3 regions of the Luteimonas sp. MJ250 genome follow, and region 3 is predicted to be linked to each of the others. Evidence: predicted binding sites of a transcription regulator. Region 3 holds the regulator's gene; each other region holds the start of a gene.
The links. The regulator HrcA, encoded in region 3, represses chaperone genes, less so after heat shock. The targets are predictions, from matches to a motif close to TTNGCACTCNNNNNNNNNGAGTGCNAA.

Region 1 (5,943 bases), on a different contig from region 3:
GCGAGCGCGACGGCCTGGTGTTCATGCTCTGGGGCGCGTATGCGCAGGCGAAGGGCAAGGTGATCGACGCCAACCGGCACCGCGTGCTGCGCAGCACGCACCCGTCGCCACTGTCCGCGCACCGCGGCTTCCTGGGCTGCGGGCACTTCTCCGCGACCAACGCGTACCTCACCCACAGCGGCGGCGCGGCGCTGGACTGGTCGCTGCCGCCGAGGGCGGAGCTGGAGGCGATGTGATGGACATGCCGCTGCTGGTGTCCCTGCACCTTCCCAAGACCGCCGGGACCAGCTTTGCCGAAACCCTGCGCGCGGCCAATGGCGACGGCTATCGCGATGACTATGCCGACCTGCCCATGCAGTACGGCGCGCTGCGCAGGCGCAAGCACGCCTTGCGTGGCGGCCTGGCGCTGCGCGGAGGCGTCCCGGTCGATGCGACCTGCATCCATGGGCATTTCCTGGCCTTGAAATACCGCATCGCGCTGGGCCGGCGGCCGGCGCGCTGGATCACCTGGATGCGCGATCCCGTGCAGCGCCTGGCCTCGCATTACGCGTTCTGGCGCCGCGACTACGACGGCGACGACCCCGCCCAGCCGCTGCGCAACCGGATGCTGCGCGAACAGTGGACGTTCGAACGCTTCGCGCTTGGGCCGGAGATGCGCAACGTCTACCGGCAGTACCTGTGGGGCTTCGACCCCGAGCGTTTCGATTTCATCGGCATCACCGAGCACTACCATGCCGACCTCGAGCGCCTCGCGCAGCGCCTGGGCTGGGAGGCGGTGGACGCCGCCGAACTGGTGAACCCGGAGTGCGGGGAGTCTGGTTACGACATCGATCCGCAGCTGCAGGCCCGCATCGAACGCCACCACGCCGGCGATGTCGCCCTGTACCGCTGGGCGCTGGCGCGACGCGGCGCCTGAAGCGCCGCCTACGATGGCGGGAGCAGCGCGCTTTCCTCGATAGGAGTGGTCAGGGCCGCCGGTTGGCGCGTCCGCAACCCGAGAGGAGACCCGTTCCATGCTCACTTCCACGATGCCGCCCCTGTTGGCGGCCAGCTGTGTCCTGGCCTTGGCCGCCGGACTGCACGTGCCCGATGCCGAGGCCGCCGCCCAGCGCTCCCGCTATACCCGTCCCAGCGGGATCTGCGAGGCGCCGCTGCCCGTCTACGACGCCCACCTGCGCAAGGCGCCGCTGAGGGTCGACAACGTCGGCAACCTGCCCGTCTTCGTCAACTGCGCGATGCCGAGCGATCCGGTGGGCGACGTCGGCGAGGCCTGGGTCGAAATCCACTTCGCGTCCACGGCCGCGGCAAGTGCCACCGTGAATTGCACCGTGGTCACCGGCAGCGCCGACCTGCCGGTGTACGACGTGCGCTCGCGCTCGATTGCGCCGGGCAGCAGGACCTGGTTCACCTGGAGCGGCCTCGACAAGCAGAGCGCGGACGGCCTGTTCGCCTTCATGTGTTCACTGGCGCCGGGGGTCCAGATGACCAAGGTCTACGCCAGCGAAGAAGACAGCGCCGGCGGTATCTGACATGTCCAGCCTTCCTTCCGCATCCCGGAGCACATCCATGATCGATCGCCGCTTCCCGCGTGCCCTGGCTTCGGCCGGCCTGTGCGTGTTCGTCTCCCTCCTCCTGCAGCCCGTCGACGCGTCCGCGGCGACCACGCGCACCATCAATGTTTCAGCCACCGGCATTTGCGATGCGCCGCTGCCGCACTTCAACGTCAACCTGCGCAGGCGGCCGGTCGCGGTCCAGAACCAGGGCGCCCAGCCGGTTTTCGTCTCCTGCACGCTGGCCACCGACGATTACGGCCAGTCCACTACGGGCGCCGTGCGGGTCACGTTCAAGAGCAGCGGCGACGCCGCCAGCGTCAGCTGCACCATGGTGTCCGGGACGCGCGACGCGCAGGTGTTCTACGTGGGTGCGGAGCAGGCGATCCCCGCCGGTGGCCGCGCCAGCGTCGCCTGGCAGCAGATCAACAAGTGGAGCACCTCCGGGACCTATTCCTTCAACTGCCACCTGCCCCCCGGCGTGGCCATGGAAACCGTCACCTACACCCAGACCGATTCCGCGGGCCGGCTCTGAGCCGTCCCAGCCATGGAGAACCGATTCATGCCCATGTCCTTCCCTTGCCGCATGTCCGCCGCCGCCAGCTGTGCCCTGGGGCTTTTCGCAATGCTGCACGCGCCTGCAGCCAGCGCCGCCACCGAGCGCGTGCAGCGCGTCAGTGCCACGGCGGTGTGCGAGGCGCCGCTGCCGGTCTTCGACACCACGCTTCGCAAGCGCCCGATCGGCATCACCAACCAGGGTGGCCCGTCGGTCTTCGTATCGTGCTCGCTGCCTGCCGACTCTGCGGCTCCTCCCGGCGGCGCGTCGGTGAGCGCGCGCTTTGCGATGATCGGCGAGGCGCCGCCGGTCACGGTCCAATGCCAGCTGGTGGCAGGGACCGCCGACGCCCCGACGTACACCGCAGGCAGCATCGTGGTGCCGGCCGCCGGGAGCGCCTGGCTGACCTGGAACGGCGTCGACAAGGGGACGGCCAGCGCGACCCTCAACTTCAGCTGCCACCTGCCGTCCGGCGTCGACCTGAGCACCATCATGTACAGGGAGGTGGATGCGGCCGGAGGCCTTTGATGGCCGGCGCGCCCTGGGCCGCACCGGACCGGGGCGCGCTCCCGCGGCTTCCTCCTGGCTGCAATTGGAGTTCTGCGCGCGGCGAGTCGTGATTTAATCGGTTTATTGTTCTATCTGTAGGATGAATGAACTTTCCCATCGTTTAGCAGTCTTAACAGACCACTGCTAAAATCGCTGCCATGACTGCAACCGCCCCCAGCTATCCGCTCGTTCCCAACAACCTGCCGATTCCCAGCGCGCTCGGCTCGCTGGACGCGTACATCGGTGCGGTGCACCAGATCCCCATCCTCACGGTTGAAGACGAACAGGCGCTTGCCCGTCGCTTCCACGATGAGGAAGACCTCGGTGCCGCCCGTGACCTGGTGATGTCGCACCTGCGCTTCGTGGTCCACGTGGCCCGCGGCTACAACGGCTACGGCCTGCCGCTGGGCGACCTGATCCAGGAGGGCAACATCGGCCTGATGAAGGCGGTGAAGCGCTTCGACCCGGATGTCGGCGTGCGCCTGGTCTCGTTCGCGGTGCACTGGATCCGCGCCGAGATGCACGAGTACATCATCAAGAACTGGCGCATCGTCAAGGTCGCCACCACCAAGGCGCAGCGCAAGCTGTTCTTCAATCTGCGCCGCAGCAAGAAGCGCCTGGGCTGGCTCAACGCCGCCGAGGTCAGCGCGGTGGCCAAGGACCTCAACGTCTCCGAGCGCGAGGTGCTGGAGATGGAGTCGCGCCTGTCCGGGCGCGACATCGGCTTCGACATGTCCGCCGACGAGGATGACGAGCGCGCGCCGCCGGCGCCGGCCGCCTACCTGATGTCGCGCGACGAGGATCCTTCGCAGGCCTACGAGCGCGAAGACAGCCAGTCCAGCCAGCTCGAACTGCTGCGCGAGGGCATGTCGCGCCTGGACGAGCGCTCGCGCGACATCGTCAAGCGCCGCTGGCTGGACGCCGACAACAAGGTCACCCTGCAGGAGCTGGCCGACGAGTACGGCGTGTCCGCCGAGCGCATCCGCCAGGTCGAGGCCAACGCGCTGAAGAAGATGAAGGCGCTGTTCGCGGCCTGATCGCGGCGCGGATCGCCCGTGGAAAGCCCGGCGCAGGCCGGGCTTTTTCGTTCCGCCGCGCTTATCCGCTGCGACCCTGGTGCAGGGCGTCGCTCACCACTTGAACAGCACCAGGCTCACCGCCAGCACGGCCATGCCGCTCACCAGCCCGTACACGGTCTCGTGGCCCTTCGCGTAGCGCTTGGCCGCCGGCAACAGCTCGTCCAGCGCCAGGAACACCATCACCCCGGCGATAATCCCGAACACGCTGCCGAACACCGCGTCCGACAGCCAGGGCCGCAGCAGCGCATAGCCGATGATCGCGCCCAGCGGCTCGGCCAGACCCGAGAGCAGGCAGGCGCCGAAGGCATAGCCCTTGCTGTTGGTGGCGAAGTAGACCGGCACCGCGATCGCGATGCCTTCGGGCACGTTGTGGATGGCGATGGCGAAGGCCAGCGGCATGCCCACGCCCGGGTTCTCCAGCGTGGCGAAGAAAGTCGCAAGGCCTTCCGGGAAGTTGTGCACCGTGATCGCAAGCGCGGTCAGCAGGCCGACGCGCTTGATGTAGGCGGCGTTGTGCTCGCGGAAGAAAGGGTCGTCGGCTTCCAGCCGCTCGTGCGGGTTCGGCACCAGGCGGTCGACCAGCATGATCAGGCCGACGCCGGCGAGGAAGGCCATGGTGCCGAAGCTGAAGCCCAGGCGCTCGCCATAGCCCTGGCTGAAGGAGTCGATCGACTTGTTGAGGATCTCCGACAGCGACACGTAGACCATCGCGCCGCCGGCGAAAGCCAGGCCGAACGCGAGCAGTCGCGCATTGGGCCGAGCCTGCGCGAAGACCAGCAGGCCACCGACGCCGGTGGCGAGGCCCGCCGCGGTGGTCACCGCCAGCGCGACGAGCAGGTTTGCGGTGGCGACTTCGATCATGCGTGGAGGCTCCTGCCCGGGTCGATGGCAGCGACGGGCCAGCCGCCGGCGGTGGAGTGGTGGGCGTGCCAAGGTAGCCCAGGGCCTGCGCATGCGGGAAGGGCGGTGCGCCGGTTGCTATTGTGCGCGCATCCCGCCGCTCCGGCGCCCGTCGAGGATCCTCCCGCATGTCCGACCGTGAAAAACGCATCGCGCTGCTGATCGACGCCGACAACGCGCCGGCGTCGAAGATCGAAGTGATCCTCGCCGAGATCGCGCGCCACGGCGTGGCCAACGTGCGCCGCGCCTACGGCAACTGGAAGAGCCAGCACCTGGTGGGCTGGGAGAAGTGCCTGCATACCTGGGCCATCCGCCCGATCCAGCAGTTCGCCTACACCACCGGCAAGAACGCCTCGGACATGGCGATGGTGATCGACGCCATGGACCTGCTGTACGCGGGCAACCTCGACGGCTTCGCGATCGTCTCGTCCGACGCCGACTTCACCCCGCTGGTGATGCGACTGCGCAACGACGGCGTGGCGGTGTACGGTTTCGGGCAGGAGAAGACGCCGGAGCCGTTCGTGCGGGCGTGTTCGACCTTCCTGTACCTGGAGAAGCTTGGCGAGCCCGAGGACGACGGCGGTTCCGACGCAAGCCGGGCGCCCTCGACGCTGCAGCTCCAGGAGGACGCCGACCTGGTGCGCCTGCTGCGCGGCGCGGTCGACGCGACCCAGGGCGAGGACGGCTGGTCGAAGCTCGGCGCGGTCGGCAGCCACATCGGCAACCAGGGCTCGTTCGACTCGCGCAACCACGGCTACCGCAAGCTCAGCGACCTGATCGAGGCGATCGGCCTGTTCGAAGTGCGCCGCCAGGGGCAGGTGATCGAGGTGCGCAGCCGCAGCGCGCGCGGGCGCAAACAGACAGCGACCAGCGCGGCCTCCGCGCCCGAGGCGGCGAAAAACACCGGCGCGGCCAAGGTGCCCGTAGCCAAGGCCCCCGCGGCCAAAGCCCCCAGGCGCGCCAAGACCCCACCCAAACCCTGACCTGCCAGACCGCCTTCATGGGGCTGCGGATGGAGCAGCCTCTCCCACACACGGCGGATCCCACGGGGAAGAGGTCGCGTTTCAATACAGGTCGGTGGGGTCCACGTCGAGCGACCAGCGTACGCGGCGTGCTTCCGGCAGCGCGTGCAAGGCCGCGACCACGGCATCGAGCAGCGCGTGCAGCGCCGGTCGCCCGGGCGATGACAACAGCAGCTGGGCGCGGTGCATGCCGGCGCGACGCGGCATCGGCGCCGGGATCGGGCCGATGACCTGCAGCGTTCGCGCCTGCGCAGGCGGCAGCGCATTGCGCGCTTGCTGGAAGGCTT
Region 2 (5,943 bases), on a different contig from region 3:
GACGCGCTGGAGTTGCTCGACGAGGGCGCGCGACGCGCGCGCTCGGACGTGCTGGAGACCGACCCGCTGGCGGCCGCCGACATCCTGATGCTGACCGGCCAGGCACGCCTGGCGTTGAGCCAGTACGACGATGCACGTGCGGACCTGGAACAGGCGCGCGGACTTTTTGCCGCAAACGACCCGCAAGCCTATCGGGAGCGGTCCCGGATCGAGACTGAACTCGCGCAGCTGGCGCGCGAACGCGGCGAGGTCGAGCGCGCGCTGCTCCATTCCCGCGCGGCGATGGAGCTGGGCGAACTGGCCATGAGCGAACACGGCGATCCCGAACCGATGCTCGCGGCCCGGGTCGGCCACGGCATGAGCCTGTTCGCCGGCGATCCCCAGGCCGCCAAGGCCGCGTTCGAGGAGGTTCTTGTCGCCCTGCCCGCGCACGGCTTGCAGGAAACGGTGCTGCACATGACCGCCCTTGATGGCCTGGGTGCCGCGCTTGGCGTCACTGATCCGGAAGATACGCAGCGCCAGCTGCAAAACGTCGAGGAGCAGATCCGCCTGTCCGCGTTGCTTGACGGTCCCGAGAGTGGCCACTACGCCAGCACGCTGTCTGACATGGTTCCCGACCTGGGCAGGGCGGGCAAGCCCGCGCGCGCGGAGCAGGTCGCGTTCGAGGCGGTCGCCATCGCGGACCGCGCCTTCACAAAGCCGCATTCGCAGAAGGCGGCCGTGCACTGCCAGCTGGCCGCTCACCTGACATGGAGGGGGCGCCATGCCGAAGCCGTGCAGCATTTCACGATCGCCAACGACATCGCCAGGCAGCTCGAGCTGAGCAACCTGCACGTGCAGGCCTGCTTCCTGTTCGGGGGGTATTCGCGGGCCGTGACCGGCGACTTCCGGGGCGCGCTTGCGGACGTGGAACGCAGCTGGGAAATCCTCGGGCACCACGATTACCGCGGTTCACCGATGGGGTACGCCAGCTGTGGCACGCAGGCAGCGATCCAGCTGCGGCTTGGTGACATCCCCGGTGCGGAATCCACCCTTGCCGCGTGCCCGGCCGGCGAAGGCGACGCGCTGCAGCTGCAGCACGCCCAGGCGCGGGCGGAGTTGTACCTGGCCCTGGGTCGATTCGACGACGCAGCGGCCCTGGCGACGGAGGTGCGCAAGACCCGGCCGCCCGAGGCCGATGATCGCTACTGGATGCGGCCCTGGATGCTCTCTGTCTTGCTTGCCCATCAACGCGGCGAACGCGATGCAGTGGCGGCGCTGAGCGCCGAGCTCGGCCAGCACGCCGCCACGCCGCCGCTTTCTCACTGCCTCGCCCAGCCCAGCAAAGCACACTGCCTCGCCCTGCCTTGAGCGGGCTGTACCGGCACCCCGGCGAGCAAGGCCAGGCGCGGCATCATCGTCATCGGCTCCCGACGCCACGCGCTGCAGCCGGCCAAAAAAGAAAAACCCCGCCTCGCGGCGGGGTTGTCCATGTTGCATGAAGCAGGGTGGCGCTGGATCAGAAGCCCATGCCGCCCATGCCGCCCATGTCGCCGCCGCCGCCCATGGCCGGCTCTTCCTTCTTCGGAAGCTCCGCCACCATGGCTTCGGTGGTGATCATCAGGCCGGCGATCGACGCCGCGTTCTGCAGCGCGGTGCGGGTGACCTTGGTCGGGTCCAGGATGCCGAACTCGATCATGTCGCCGAACTCGCCGTTGGCTGCGTTGTAGCCGAAGTTGCCCGAACCGTCCTTGACCTTGTTGACGATGACCGACGGCTCTTCGCCGGCGTTGGTCACGATCTCGCGCAGCGGGGCTTCCATCGCCCGCAGGGCGATCTGGATGCCGTGGTTCTGGTCTTCGTTGGCACCCTTCAGGGCCTCGACCGCGGTCTTGGCGCGCAGCAGCGCGACGCCGCCACCCGGGACCACGCCCTCTTCCACCGCCGCACGCGTGGCGTGCAGGGCGTCTTCGACGCGGGCCTTCTTTTCCTTCATCTCGATCTCGGTCGAGGCACCGACCTTGATCACCGCCACGCCGCCGGCCAGCTTGGCCACGCGCTCCTGCAGCTTCTCGCGGTCGTAGTCCGAAGAGGTCTCTTCGATCTGCGCCTTGATCTGCTTGATGCGGCCTTCGATGCCCGAGCCTTCGCCCGCGCCGTCGATGATCGTGGTGTTTTCCTTGGTGACCTGGATCTTCTTCGCGCGGCCGAGGTCGTTGATGGTCGCCTTCTCGAGCGACAGGCCGACTTCCTCGCTGATCACGGTGCCACCGGTGAGGATGGCCATGTCTTCCAGCATCGCCTTGCGACGGTCGCCGAAGCCCGGGGCCTTGACGGCCACGACCTTGACGATGCCGCGGATGGTGTTCACCACCAGGGTCGCCAGGGCTTCGCCCTCGACTTCCTCGGCGACGATCAGCAGCGGCTTGCCGGCCTTGGCCACGCCCTCGAGGACGGGCAGCAGGTCGCGCACGTTGGAGATCTTCTTGTCGTGCAGCAGGATGAAGGGATCATCCAGCTCGGCCGACATCGACTGCTGGTTGTTGATGAAGTACGGCGACAGGTAGCCGCGGTCGAACTGCATGCCCTCGACCACGTCGAGCTCGTTCTCGAGGCCCGAACCTTCCTCGACCGTGATCACGCCTTCCTTGCCGACCTTGTCCATCGCCTGGGCGATCAGGTCGCCGATGTTGGCGTCGGAGTTGGCGGAGATGGTGCCGACCTGGGCGATTTCCTTCGAGGTCGACGACGGCTTGCTGATGCTCTTCAGCTCTTCCACCGCGGCCTTGACGGCCTGGTCGATGCCGCGCTTGAGGTCCATCGGGTTCATGCCGGCGGCGACCGCCTTCATGCCCTCGCGGATGAAGGCCTGGGCCAGCACGGTCGCGGTGGTGGTGCCGTCGCCGGCGTCATCGGACGTGCGCGAGGCGACTTCCTTCACCATCTGCGCGCCCATGTTCTCGAACTTGTCGGCCAGTTCGATCTCCTTGGCGACGGACACGCCGTCCTTGGTGATCGTGGGCGCGCCGAAGCTCTTGTCGAGCACGACGTTGCGGCCCTTGGGGCCAAGCGTTGCCTTGACGGCGTTGGCAAGCACGTTGACGCCACGCACCATCTTGGCGCGCGCGTCTTCGCCGAAGCGGATTTCCTTCGCAGACATTGTTGTTTCCTCGGAGCTGGATCAGGGAATGGGGGTTGCGAGGCGCTTGACGCGCGCTCAGCCGACGATGGCGAGGATGTCGTCCTCGCGCACGATCTTGTATTCGGTGCCTTCGTGCTTGTAAGCCGAGCCCGAGTACTGGCCGTAGATGACCTTGTCGCCGACCTTGACCTTGGGCGCGCGCAGGCTGCCGTTGTCCAGGGCCTTGCCTTCGCCGATGGCGATCACTTCGCCCTTGGTGGGCTTTTCCTTGGCATTGTCGGGGATGACGATGCCGCCGGCGGAGATTTCGTCGGCTTCGATCGGCTTGACCACTACGCGGTCGTAAAGCGGCTTCAGGTTCATGACAATCCTCACAAGTGATTGATTTTACTTGACAATAGACGAATCGGTCGCGGAGTTTAGCAGTCGGACCTGCCGAGTGCCAAAACGCGCGCCGCGAAAACCCGGCAGCGCCGGGATGTCCGCAAGATGGGGGGGCGTTGGCGGGGTTCAAGGGCCCCGCGGGAAATAAAGACGCGGCTCAGAAGCGCCAGGCGCCGACAACCATGGTTTCACCGTTGTTGGGGGCGTGCAGGCTCGCGTTCGAGACATGGCGCAGCAGCAGCGAGAAGCGGTCCCAGCGCCAGCCGGCGGTGGTGACGAACTGCGGATCGCCGGACAGGGCGTCCGTCTCGCCCCACTGGGCGCCGACCCCGGCACCAAGCGTAAGGCCGTTGTCGGTGCGCTCGTAGCGCAGGCCGACGAAGCCGACCACGACGCTGTCGGACAGGTCCCGGCCACGCACGTGGCCGCGGCCGTCTACGTGGATGGCGCCGACCTCGCCGCGGAGTACCGCGTTGTCCAGCTGCCGCAGTTCCGGCAGCCAGGCGACCGAGGCCACCTTGGTGAACTCGCGCTCGGTGGTCTTGGAGCCGCCGGCGGCGACCTCGATGCCGGTCGCGGCCGCGGCAGGCAGCGCGAGCGCGAACAGGACTGCGGCCAGTCCGGCGCGGAGGATGGCGGGGCGGATCGGAGCGGGCATGGGACGACCTGGATGAATGGGGAGGACTGGCCGCACAAGAATACGATTCCCGCGTCGCGCTGGCGTGCAGACCGACGGGATGATGTGTCCCTGTCTGGCCGTCGTCATATTTGATGGTTAGATTGCGTGGTCCACAAAGGGGAGTTACCCAATGCGTCTTGTCAGTTCCCGGCTTTGCTGCGCGATCGCGCTGGCGGTTGCCGCCACGCTGCCGGCCCAGGCCGAAGTCTTCATCAACGAAATCCACTACGACAACATCGACACCGACGTCGGCGAGGCGATCGAGGTCGTCGGCAGCGCCGGAGAGAGCCTCGCCGGCTACCAGCTGGTGCTCTACAACGGCAGCAACGGCGCTTCCTACGACACCGACACCTTGCCCGAGGGCACGCTCTCGGCCTGCGGCGGCAAGGTCCGCTTCGCCACGGTGAATTACCCCGAGAACGGCGTGCAGAACGGCGCGCCCGACGGCATCGCCCTGGTCGATCCGCAGGGCGCCGTGGTGCAGTTCCTGAGCTACGAAGGCGTGATGACGGCCAGCAACGGCCCCGCCGCCGGCATGAGCAGCGTCGACATCGGCGTCATGCAGCCCAGCAGCACGCCGACCGGCCATTCGCTGCAGCTCGCCGGCACCGGCAATGTCTACGCCGACTTCGCCTGGGCGGAGGCCGCCAGCGAGACCTTCGACGCATGCAACAACGACCAGTCCTTCGGCGAGCCCGGCAACGCCGCACCGCGGGTGGTCGAGACCTTTCCGACGCAGGGCTCCAGCAGCTTCCCGTACGCGGCCGAGCTCAAGGTCACCTTCAGCGAGCCGGTGGTCGCCCAACCCGGCGCGTTCACCCTGGCCTGCGAAGGCGCGGCCCGCCATCGCGCACCCGGGCTCGATCACGTCGCGCAGGCGACCAGCTTCACCCTGACGCCTTCGACTCCGCTGGTGCCCGGCCAGGCCTGCTCGCTGCGGGTCGACGCCGGCTTCATCCTCGATCTCGACGACGCTGCGCCCGAGGCCGACACCGTCATCGACTTCAACGTGAAGCGTTCGGGCGGCGGTGGCGGTGGCGGTGGCGATTACTACGGCCTGGTCAACGACTCCAGCCCCGACCAGCTGCGCTGCTCGCTGCACGAGACCATCCGCGGCCACGTCGCCTATCCCTACAGCGGCAGCGGCATCACCACCTGGACGATCCTCGAAGTCGCCGACGAGGACCCCAACGACGCCGGCAAGATCCTCGACGTCTATCGCAACCGCAGCTACGTCAAGGGCACCGACCGTGCCGGCAGCGGCGGCAGCAACAAGTACAACCGTGAACACACCTGGCCGAATTCGCTCGGCTTCCCGGAGCGGGTGGGCGATATGGGCTATCCGCACTCGCCGTATACCGACGCGCACATGCTCTACCTGAGCGACGAGGTCTACAACTCCAACCGCGGCAACATGCCCTTCGCCGATTGCGCGCAGTCGTCGAACTGCGGCGAGCGGCCGACGGAGTTCAACAACGGCCGCGGCGGCGGCACCGGCGTCTATCCAGGCAATTCGAACTGGGTCAAGGGTCCGAACGGCAACCAGGGCTCCTTCGAACCCTGGGGCGCGCGCAAGGGCGACATGGCGCGTGCGGTGATGTACATGGCGATCCGCTACGAGGGCGGCACGCACCCGACCACCAACCAGTCCGAGCCCGACCTGGAACTTACCGACGACCGCAGCATGATCGTCGGCACCTCTTCGTCACCGGCTTACATGGGCCTGCTGTCGACCCTGGTCGAATGGCACCTTGCCGAC
Region 3 (5,943 bases):
CGGCGTCGGCGACCATCCGCTGGATCTCGTCGTCGGACAGGCCGGAGCCGGCCTTGATCTCGACCTTCTGCTCCTTGCCGGTCTTCTTGTCCTTGGCGGTGACGTGGACGATGCCGTTGGCGTCGATGTCGAACGACACTTCAACCTGCGGCATGCCGCGCGGCGCGGAATCGATGCCGGAAAGGTCGAACTTGGCCAGCGACTTGTTGTAGCGGGCCTGCTCGCGCTCGCCCTGCAGCACGTGCACCGTCACCGCGGACTGGTTGTCTTCGGCAGTCGAAAACGTCTGCGAAGCCTTGGTCGGGATGGTGGTGTTCTTCTCGATGATCTTGGTGAACACGCCGCCCAGGGTCTCGATGCCGAGGCTCAGCGGGGTCACGTCGAGCAGCAGCACGTCCTTGACGTCGCCGGCCAGCACGCCGCCCTGGACCGCGGCGCCGATGGCGACCGCCTCGTCGGGGTTCACGTCCTTGCGCGGCTCCTTGCCGAAGAACTCGGCCACCGCCGCCTGCACCTTGGGCATGCGGGTCTGGCCGCCTACCAGGATCACGTCGTTGATGTCGCTGGCGCGCAGGCCGGCGTCGTTGAGCGCCGTGCGGCAGGGTTCGATCGTCTTCTTGACCAGGTCTTCCACCAGCGCCTCGAGCTTGGCCCGGGTCAGCTTGATGTTCAGGTGCTTCGGACCGGAGGCGTCCGCAGTCACGTACGGCAGGTTGACCTCGGTCTGCTGCGCGGTGGAGAGCTCGATCTTCGCGCGTTCGGCGGCGTCCTTCAGGCGCTGCAGGGCCAGCGGGTCCTTGCGCAGGTCGATGCCCTGGTCCTTGTTGAATTCCTCGACCAGGTAGTCGATAACGCGCTTGTCGAAGTCCTCGCCGCCGAGGAAGGTGTCGCCGTTGGTGGCCAGCACCTCGAACTGCTTCTCGCCGTCGACTTCGGCGATCTCGATGATCGACATGTCGAAGGTGCCGCCGCCGAGGTCGTACACGGCGATCTTGCGGTCGCCGCCGTCCTTGTCCAGGCCATAGGCCAGCGCGGCCGCAGTCGGCTCGTTGATGATGCGCTTGACGTCGAGGCCGGCGATGCGGCCGGCGTCCTTGGTCGCCTGGCGCTGCGAGTCGTTGAAGTACGCCGGCACCGTGATCACGGCTTCGGTCACCTTCTCGCCCAGGTAGTCCTCGGCGGTCTTCTTCATCTTCTCGAGGATGCGCGCGGAGACTTCCTGCGCCGACAGCTTCTTGCCGTCGCTGGTCTGCACCCAGGCGTCGCCGTTGTCGTGCTCGACGATCGCGTACGGGACCAGGCCGAGGTCCTTCTTGACCTCGGCGTCGGTGAACTTGCGGCCGATCAGGCGCTTGACCGCATAGAAGGTGTTCTTCGGGTTGGTGACGGCCTGGCGCTTGGCGGACGCGCCGACCAGCACTTCGCCGTCCTTGGTGTAGGCGACGACGGACGGGGTCGTGCGGTCGCCTTCGCTGTTCTCGATGACGCGGGCCTTGCCGCCGTCCATGATCGCCACGCAGGAGTTGGTCGTGCCGAGATCGATGCCGATGATCTTTGCCATGGGAATATGCCTCTATGTCTGGATTCGGGGGGGCGGCGATGCCGCCGATGACTGCTATCTGGGGATTGGCCACCACGCCTTCAAGCGCCAGCGGCCGCCGGAATCGACCGGCATGGGTTCAATCGATGCTCAATCGTCGTTCGACACCGCGACCAGGGCCGGGCGCAGCAGCTGCTCGTTGAGGCGGTAGCCCTTCTGGAACAGCTGGGCCACGGCGCCGGCGTCGACGCCTGGGGCCTCGACCACGCTCATCGCCTGGTGCAGGTCGGGATTGAATACGTCGTTGGCAGCCGGCGCGATTTCGTACAAACCCTGGTTGCCGGTGACCCGGCGCAGCTCGCGCAGGGTCAGCTCAATGCCTTCGCGCAGCGGGCCGTTGCTCCCGGCAGCAGCCAGCGCCGCGTCCAGGCTGTCGAATACCGGCAGCAGGTCGCCCAGGATCTGCTTGTTGGCGAACCGGCAGGCGTTCTGGACATCGCGCTCCAGCCGACGGCGCTGGTTTTCAAGGTCGGCGCGGTCGATCAGCGACTGCGCGCGCACCTGCTCCAGCTCGGCGCGGAGGGTTTCGATCACGTCTTCCAGGGGAAGCTCGTCTGCGGGCGCCTCGGCGGCGTGGTCGGGCGTCTGTTCGGTGGTCATCGCTGTCATGGGTCCGGAGTGTCTCGGTCCGCACTGAGTGGGGATGCCGCGTCGGGATTCAAGGCGGCGCCGAGGACCTCGGCGGTCGCCTGGACCACCGGGATCACCCTTTCGTACGCCATCCGCGTGGGGCCGATCACCCCCAGCACTCCCAGGACGCGACCGCCGGCGCCGTAGGGCGCGGTCACCAGCGACATCCCGGCCAGCGGCGCGATCCCGGTTTCCTCGCCGAAGAACACGCGCACGCCCTGGGCCTTCACCGTGCGTTCGAGCAGCTGGAGGATCTCGCGTTTCTCCGTGAACGCATCGAACAGGCCGCGCAGGCGGTCAAGGTCGGCAAGGTCCTGGAGCCCCAGCAGGCGCGCCTGCCCGGCAACCACCATGTCTTCGCTCCCGGGTACCAGGACCTGTTCGGCCAGGTCGGTGGTGGCGCGAAGCAGGCCCTCCATCTCGCTGCGGGCGCTGCGGAGCCCTTCGACCAGCGCCGCGCGGATCCGCGCCAGCGGCTGGCCGGCGAAGTGGGCATTGAGGTAATTGGCCACCCGCTCCAGTTCGGCGGCGTCATAGGCGCGCCGGGTATGGACGATCCGGTTCTGGACCTCGTGGTCGGCGAACACCACGATCGCCATCACCCGCTGTCCGTCCAGCGGCACGAAGTCGATCTGGCGGAAGGCGAACTGCTCGCGCCCGGGCACGCTGACCACGCCGACGAAACGGGTCATCGCCGAGACCAGCTCCGAGGCGCTGCCCAGCAGCGTCTGGGTCCCGGCACTGGCCGCCAGGCTGCCGCGCATGCGCATGAACTCCTCCTCCTCCAGCGGGCTGAGCTGGAGCAGCGAGTCGACGAACACGCGGTAGCCGCGGGCCGTGGGCACGCGCCCGGCCGAGGTGTGCGGCGCCGACAGCAGGCCCACTTCCTCCAGGTCGGACAGGATGTTGCGCACCGTGGCCGCGCTCACGTCGAGGCCGGCGTGGCGGACCAGGGTCTGCGAACCGACCGGCTCGCCGTCGCGGATATGGCGCGCGATCAGGGTGCGCAGCAGCTGGCGCGCGCGCGGGTCGAGGGGATCGGAACGGCGTCGGGACATGCCGCGGGTATACGTCCGATGCGCACGTGTCGCAAGCCGCCGGCTCGAATCGGCACGATCCGGCGATGACAGGCCGTGCATCTCCACGGCACAATCCGCGCACCATGCTCAAGCGACTGTCGATCAAGGATTTCGCCGTTGTCTCCGCCACCGAACTCGAGTTCGGGCCGGGGCTGACCGTCGTGTCGGGCGAGACCGGCGCGGGCAAGTCGCTCATCGTCGATGCCCTCGGCTTCCTGTCCGGGCTGCGCGCCGACGCCGGCATGGTCCGCCACGGCGCACGCCGCGCCGAACTCGACGCCGAGTTCGACCTCGGCGATTCGCCCCTGGCGCTGGACTGGCTGCGCGAACAGGAGTTCGACGACGGCAAGGCCTGCCAGCTGCGGCGCACCCTCCGCGCCGACGGCGGCTCGCGGGCGTGGGTCAACGGCCGCCCCGCCACCCTGTCGCAGCTGGGGGCGCTGGCGGCGCTGCTGGTCGAGATCCACGGCCAGCACGAACACCAGGCGCTGCTGTCGCGAGGCAGCCAGCTGGTCCTGCTCGATGCCTTCGGGCGCCACGAGGCCGAGCTGGCCGCGGTGGCCACGGCGGCGCACGCGTGGTCGTCATTGCTGCAGGAGCGCGCACGGCTCAGCGCCGCCGGCGACGTCTCCGACCGCATCGACTTCCTTGAGCACCAGCACGCCGAGCTCGAGCGCGAGGTGCTCGAACCCGATGCCATCGAAGAACTGGTGGCCGCGCACCGGCGCCAGGCGCATGCCACCGAACTGGTCGAGGCCTGCGATGCCGCGCTTGAGCGCCTGGGCGGCGACGGGTCGCTGCCGGCCGTGGTCCAGCAGCTGCGCGGCGCGCTCGCGCGGATGCAGGCCCATGAATCGCGCCTGGGCGAAGTGGACGCCATGCTCGATGGTGCCGCGATCCAGCTCGACGAGGCGGCGGTGCTGCTGGACCGGGTCCGCGCCGACCTCGATATCGACCCGGACCACCTGCAGACCCAGGAGCACCGCCTGTCGCGCCTCCACGAGCTCTCACGCAAGCACCGCGTGCCGCCGGAAGAACTGGCCGCGCATCGCGACGCGCTGGCCGCGGAGCTGGAGTCGCTTGCGGGCTCGGCGAAGCGCCTGGCGGGCCTGGAAGGCGAGATCGGGACGGCCGCAGGCGCATGGCGCAGCGCCGCCGCGCGCCTCGGCAAGGCCCGCGCCAGGGCCGCGACCGCACTGGGCAAGGCGACCACCGCTCTGATCGGCGAGCTCGGCATGGGCGGCGGGCGCTTCGAGGTGGCACTGGAACCCACGGGTGACGACGCGCCGGATGCACAGGGCGCCGAGCGCGTCGAATTCCTGGTCACCGCCAACGCCGGACAGCCGCCACGGCCGCTGCGCAAGGTGGCATCGGGCGGCGAGCTGTCGCGCATTTCGCTGGCCATCGAGGTCGCGGCTCTCGGCCTGGACGCGGTCCAGACCATGGTCTTCGACGAGGTGGACTCGGGCATCGGCGGCAACGTGGCGGGGATCGTGGGGCGCAAGCTGCGCGACCTCGGCAACCGTCGCCAGGTGCTCTGCGTCACCCACCTGCCCCAGGTCGCGGCCCAGGGCCACGCCCATTACCGGGTCAGCAAGGCTGAAAGCGAGGGCATGACCCAGAGCGCCGTGCGTCTGCTCGACGACGCCGGCCGCCAGGAAGAGCTGGCGCGGATGCTGGGCGGGATCGAGGTCAGCCGCGAGGCGCGGGCGGCGGCCAGGCGCCTGCTGCGCGAGGCTGGGGAACCCGGCGCCGGCTGAGCGGCGGGCAGCGGCCGACCGCCCGGTTGGTCAGCGCTTCTTGCGCACGTAGAGCACCAGAGAGTGCTCTTCCAGGAGGTAGCCGTGCTTGTCGGCCACCTCGTGCTGCAGGGCCTCGATCTCCGGACTCTCGAACTCGATGATCTTGCCGGTGTCGACATCGACCATGTGGTCGTGGTGGCCACCGCGGTCGATCTCGTAGACCGCGGTACCGCCTTCGAAGTTGTGCTTGAGCACCAAGCCCGCCGCTTCGAACTGGGTGAGCACGCGGTAGACGGTGGCCAGGCCGATCTCGTCGCCGCCGTCCAGCAGCTGGCGGTAGATGTCTTCGGCTGACATGTGGTGGTGCGAGGTCTCCTGCTCGAGCAGCTGCAGGATGCGCATGCGCGGATGCGTGACCTTCAGTCCGGCCTTGCGCAGCTCGTTGGTTTCCATGCGATTCCCGTTCATTGGCGATTGCAGCGCCAGCTGCCGTGGTCCGGTCGCGGCGGCGCGGCGAGTGTATCATCGCCCCATGTCCGCCCCGACCTGGCCACCGATGCGCAACCTGATCGTCCCCGTCCTTGCCGCCTGCCTCTGTGCCGGCTGCAGCTTCGTCTACAAGCAACCCGTCTACCAGGGCAGCCTGGTCCAGCCGGCCAACGTCGCCCAGCTGCAGGCGGGAATGAATCGCCAGCAGGTGTCGGCGCTGCTTGGCACGCCCTCGATCCAGGATCCGTTCCACCACGAACGCTGGGATTACACCTCGACCGAACGCGTCGGGCGCACCGGCAAGACCGAAGTGCACAACCTGGTGCTGTTCTTCGAGGGCGACACCCTGCAGCGCTGGGAGGGCGACTACTTCCCCGACCGCGACAAGGAGCTGATCGGCAAC

Region 1: a site for HrcA is predicted at 2,777-2,803, ahead of rpoH (RNA polymerase sigma factor RpoH). Genes of this name have one in related genera too.
Region 2: a site for HrcA is predicted at 3,541-3,567, ahead of groES (co-chaperone GroES). Genes of this name have one in related genera too.

Annotation. Positions count from the first base shown of each region.
Region 1 covers NZ_JBCLVB010000011.1:240,372-246,314, forward strand. The annotation lists gene ung (uracil-DNA glycosylase) at 1-236, shown strand, start outside; gene WCE37_RS07765 (hypothetical protein) at 236-916, shown strand; gene WCE37_RS07770 (hypothetical protein) at 1,014-1,529, shown strand; gene WCE37_RS07775 (hypothetical protein) at 1,567-2,085, shown strand; gene WCE37_RS07780 (hypothetical protein) at 2,119-2,634, shown strand; gene rpoH (RNA polymerase sigma factor RpoH) at 2,814-3,692, shown strand; gene zupT (zinc transporter ZupT) at 3,786-4,595, opposite strand; gene WCE37_RS07795 (NYN domain-containing protein) at 4,763-5,617, shown strand; gene WCE37_RS07800 (primosomal protein N') at 5,699-5,943, opposite strand, start outside.
Region 2 covers NZ_JBCLVB010000014.1:119,930-125,872, forward strand. The annotation lists gene WCE37_RS11715 (serine/threonine-protein kinase) at 1-1,350, shown strand, start outside; gene groL (chaperonin GroEL) at 1,499-3,139, opposite strand; gene groES (co-chaperone GroES) at 3,197-3,484, opposite strand; gene WCE37_RS11730 (acyloxyacyl hydrolase) at 3,663-4,163, opposite strand; partial or broken gene WCE37_RS11735 (endonuclease) at 4,315-5,943, shown strand, end outside.
Region 3 covers NZ_JBCLVB010000010.1:79,966-85,908, forward strand. The annotation lists gene dnaK (molecular chaperone DnaK) at 1-1,561, opposite strand, end outside; gene grpE (nucleotide exchange factor GrpE) at 1,691-2,200, opposite strand; gene hrcA (heat-inducible transcriptional repressor HrcA) at 2,206-3,288, opposite strand; gene recN (DNA repair protein RecN) at 3,393-5,069, shown strand; gene fur (ferric iron uptake transcriptional regulator) at 5,100-5,504, opposite strand; gene bamE (outer membrane protein assembly factor BamE) at 5,608-5,943, shown strand, end outside.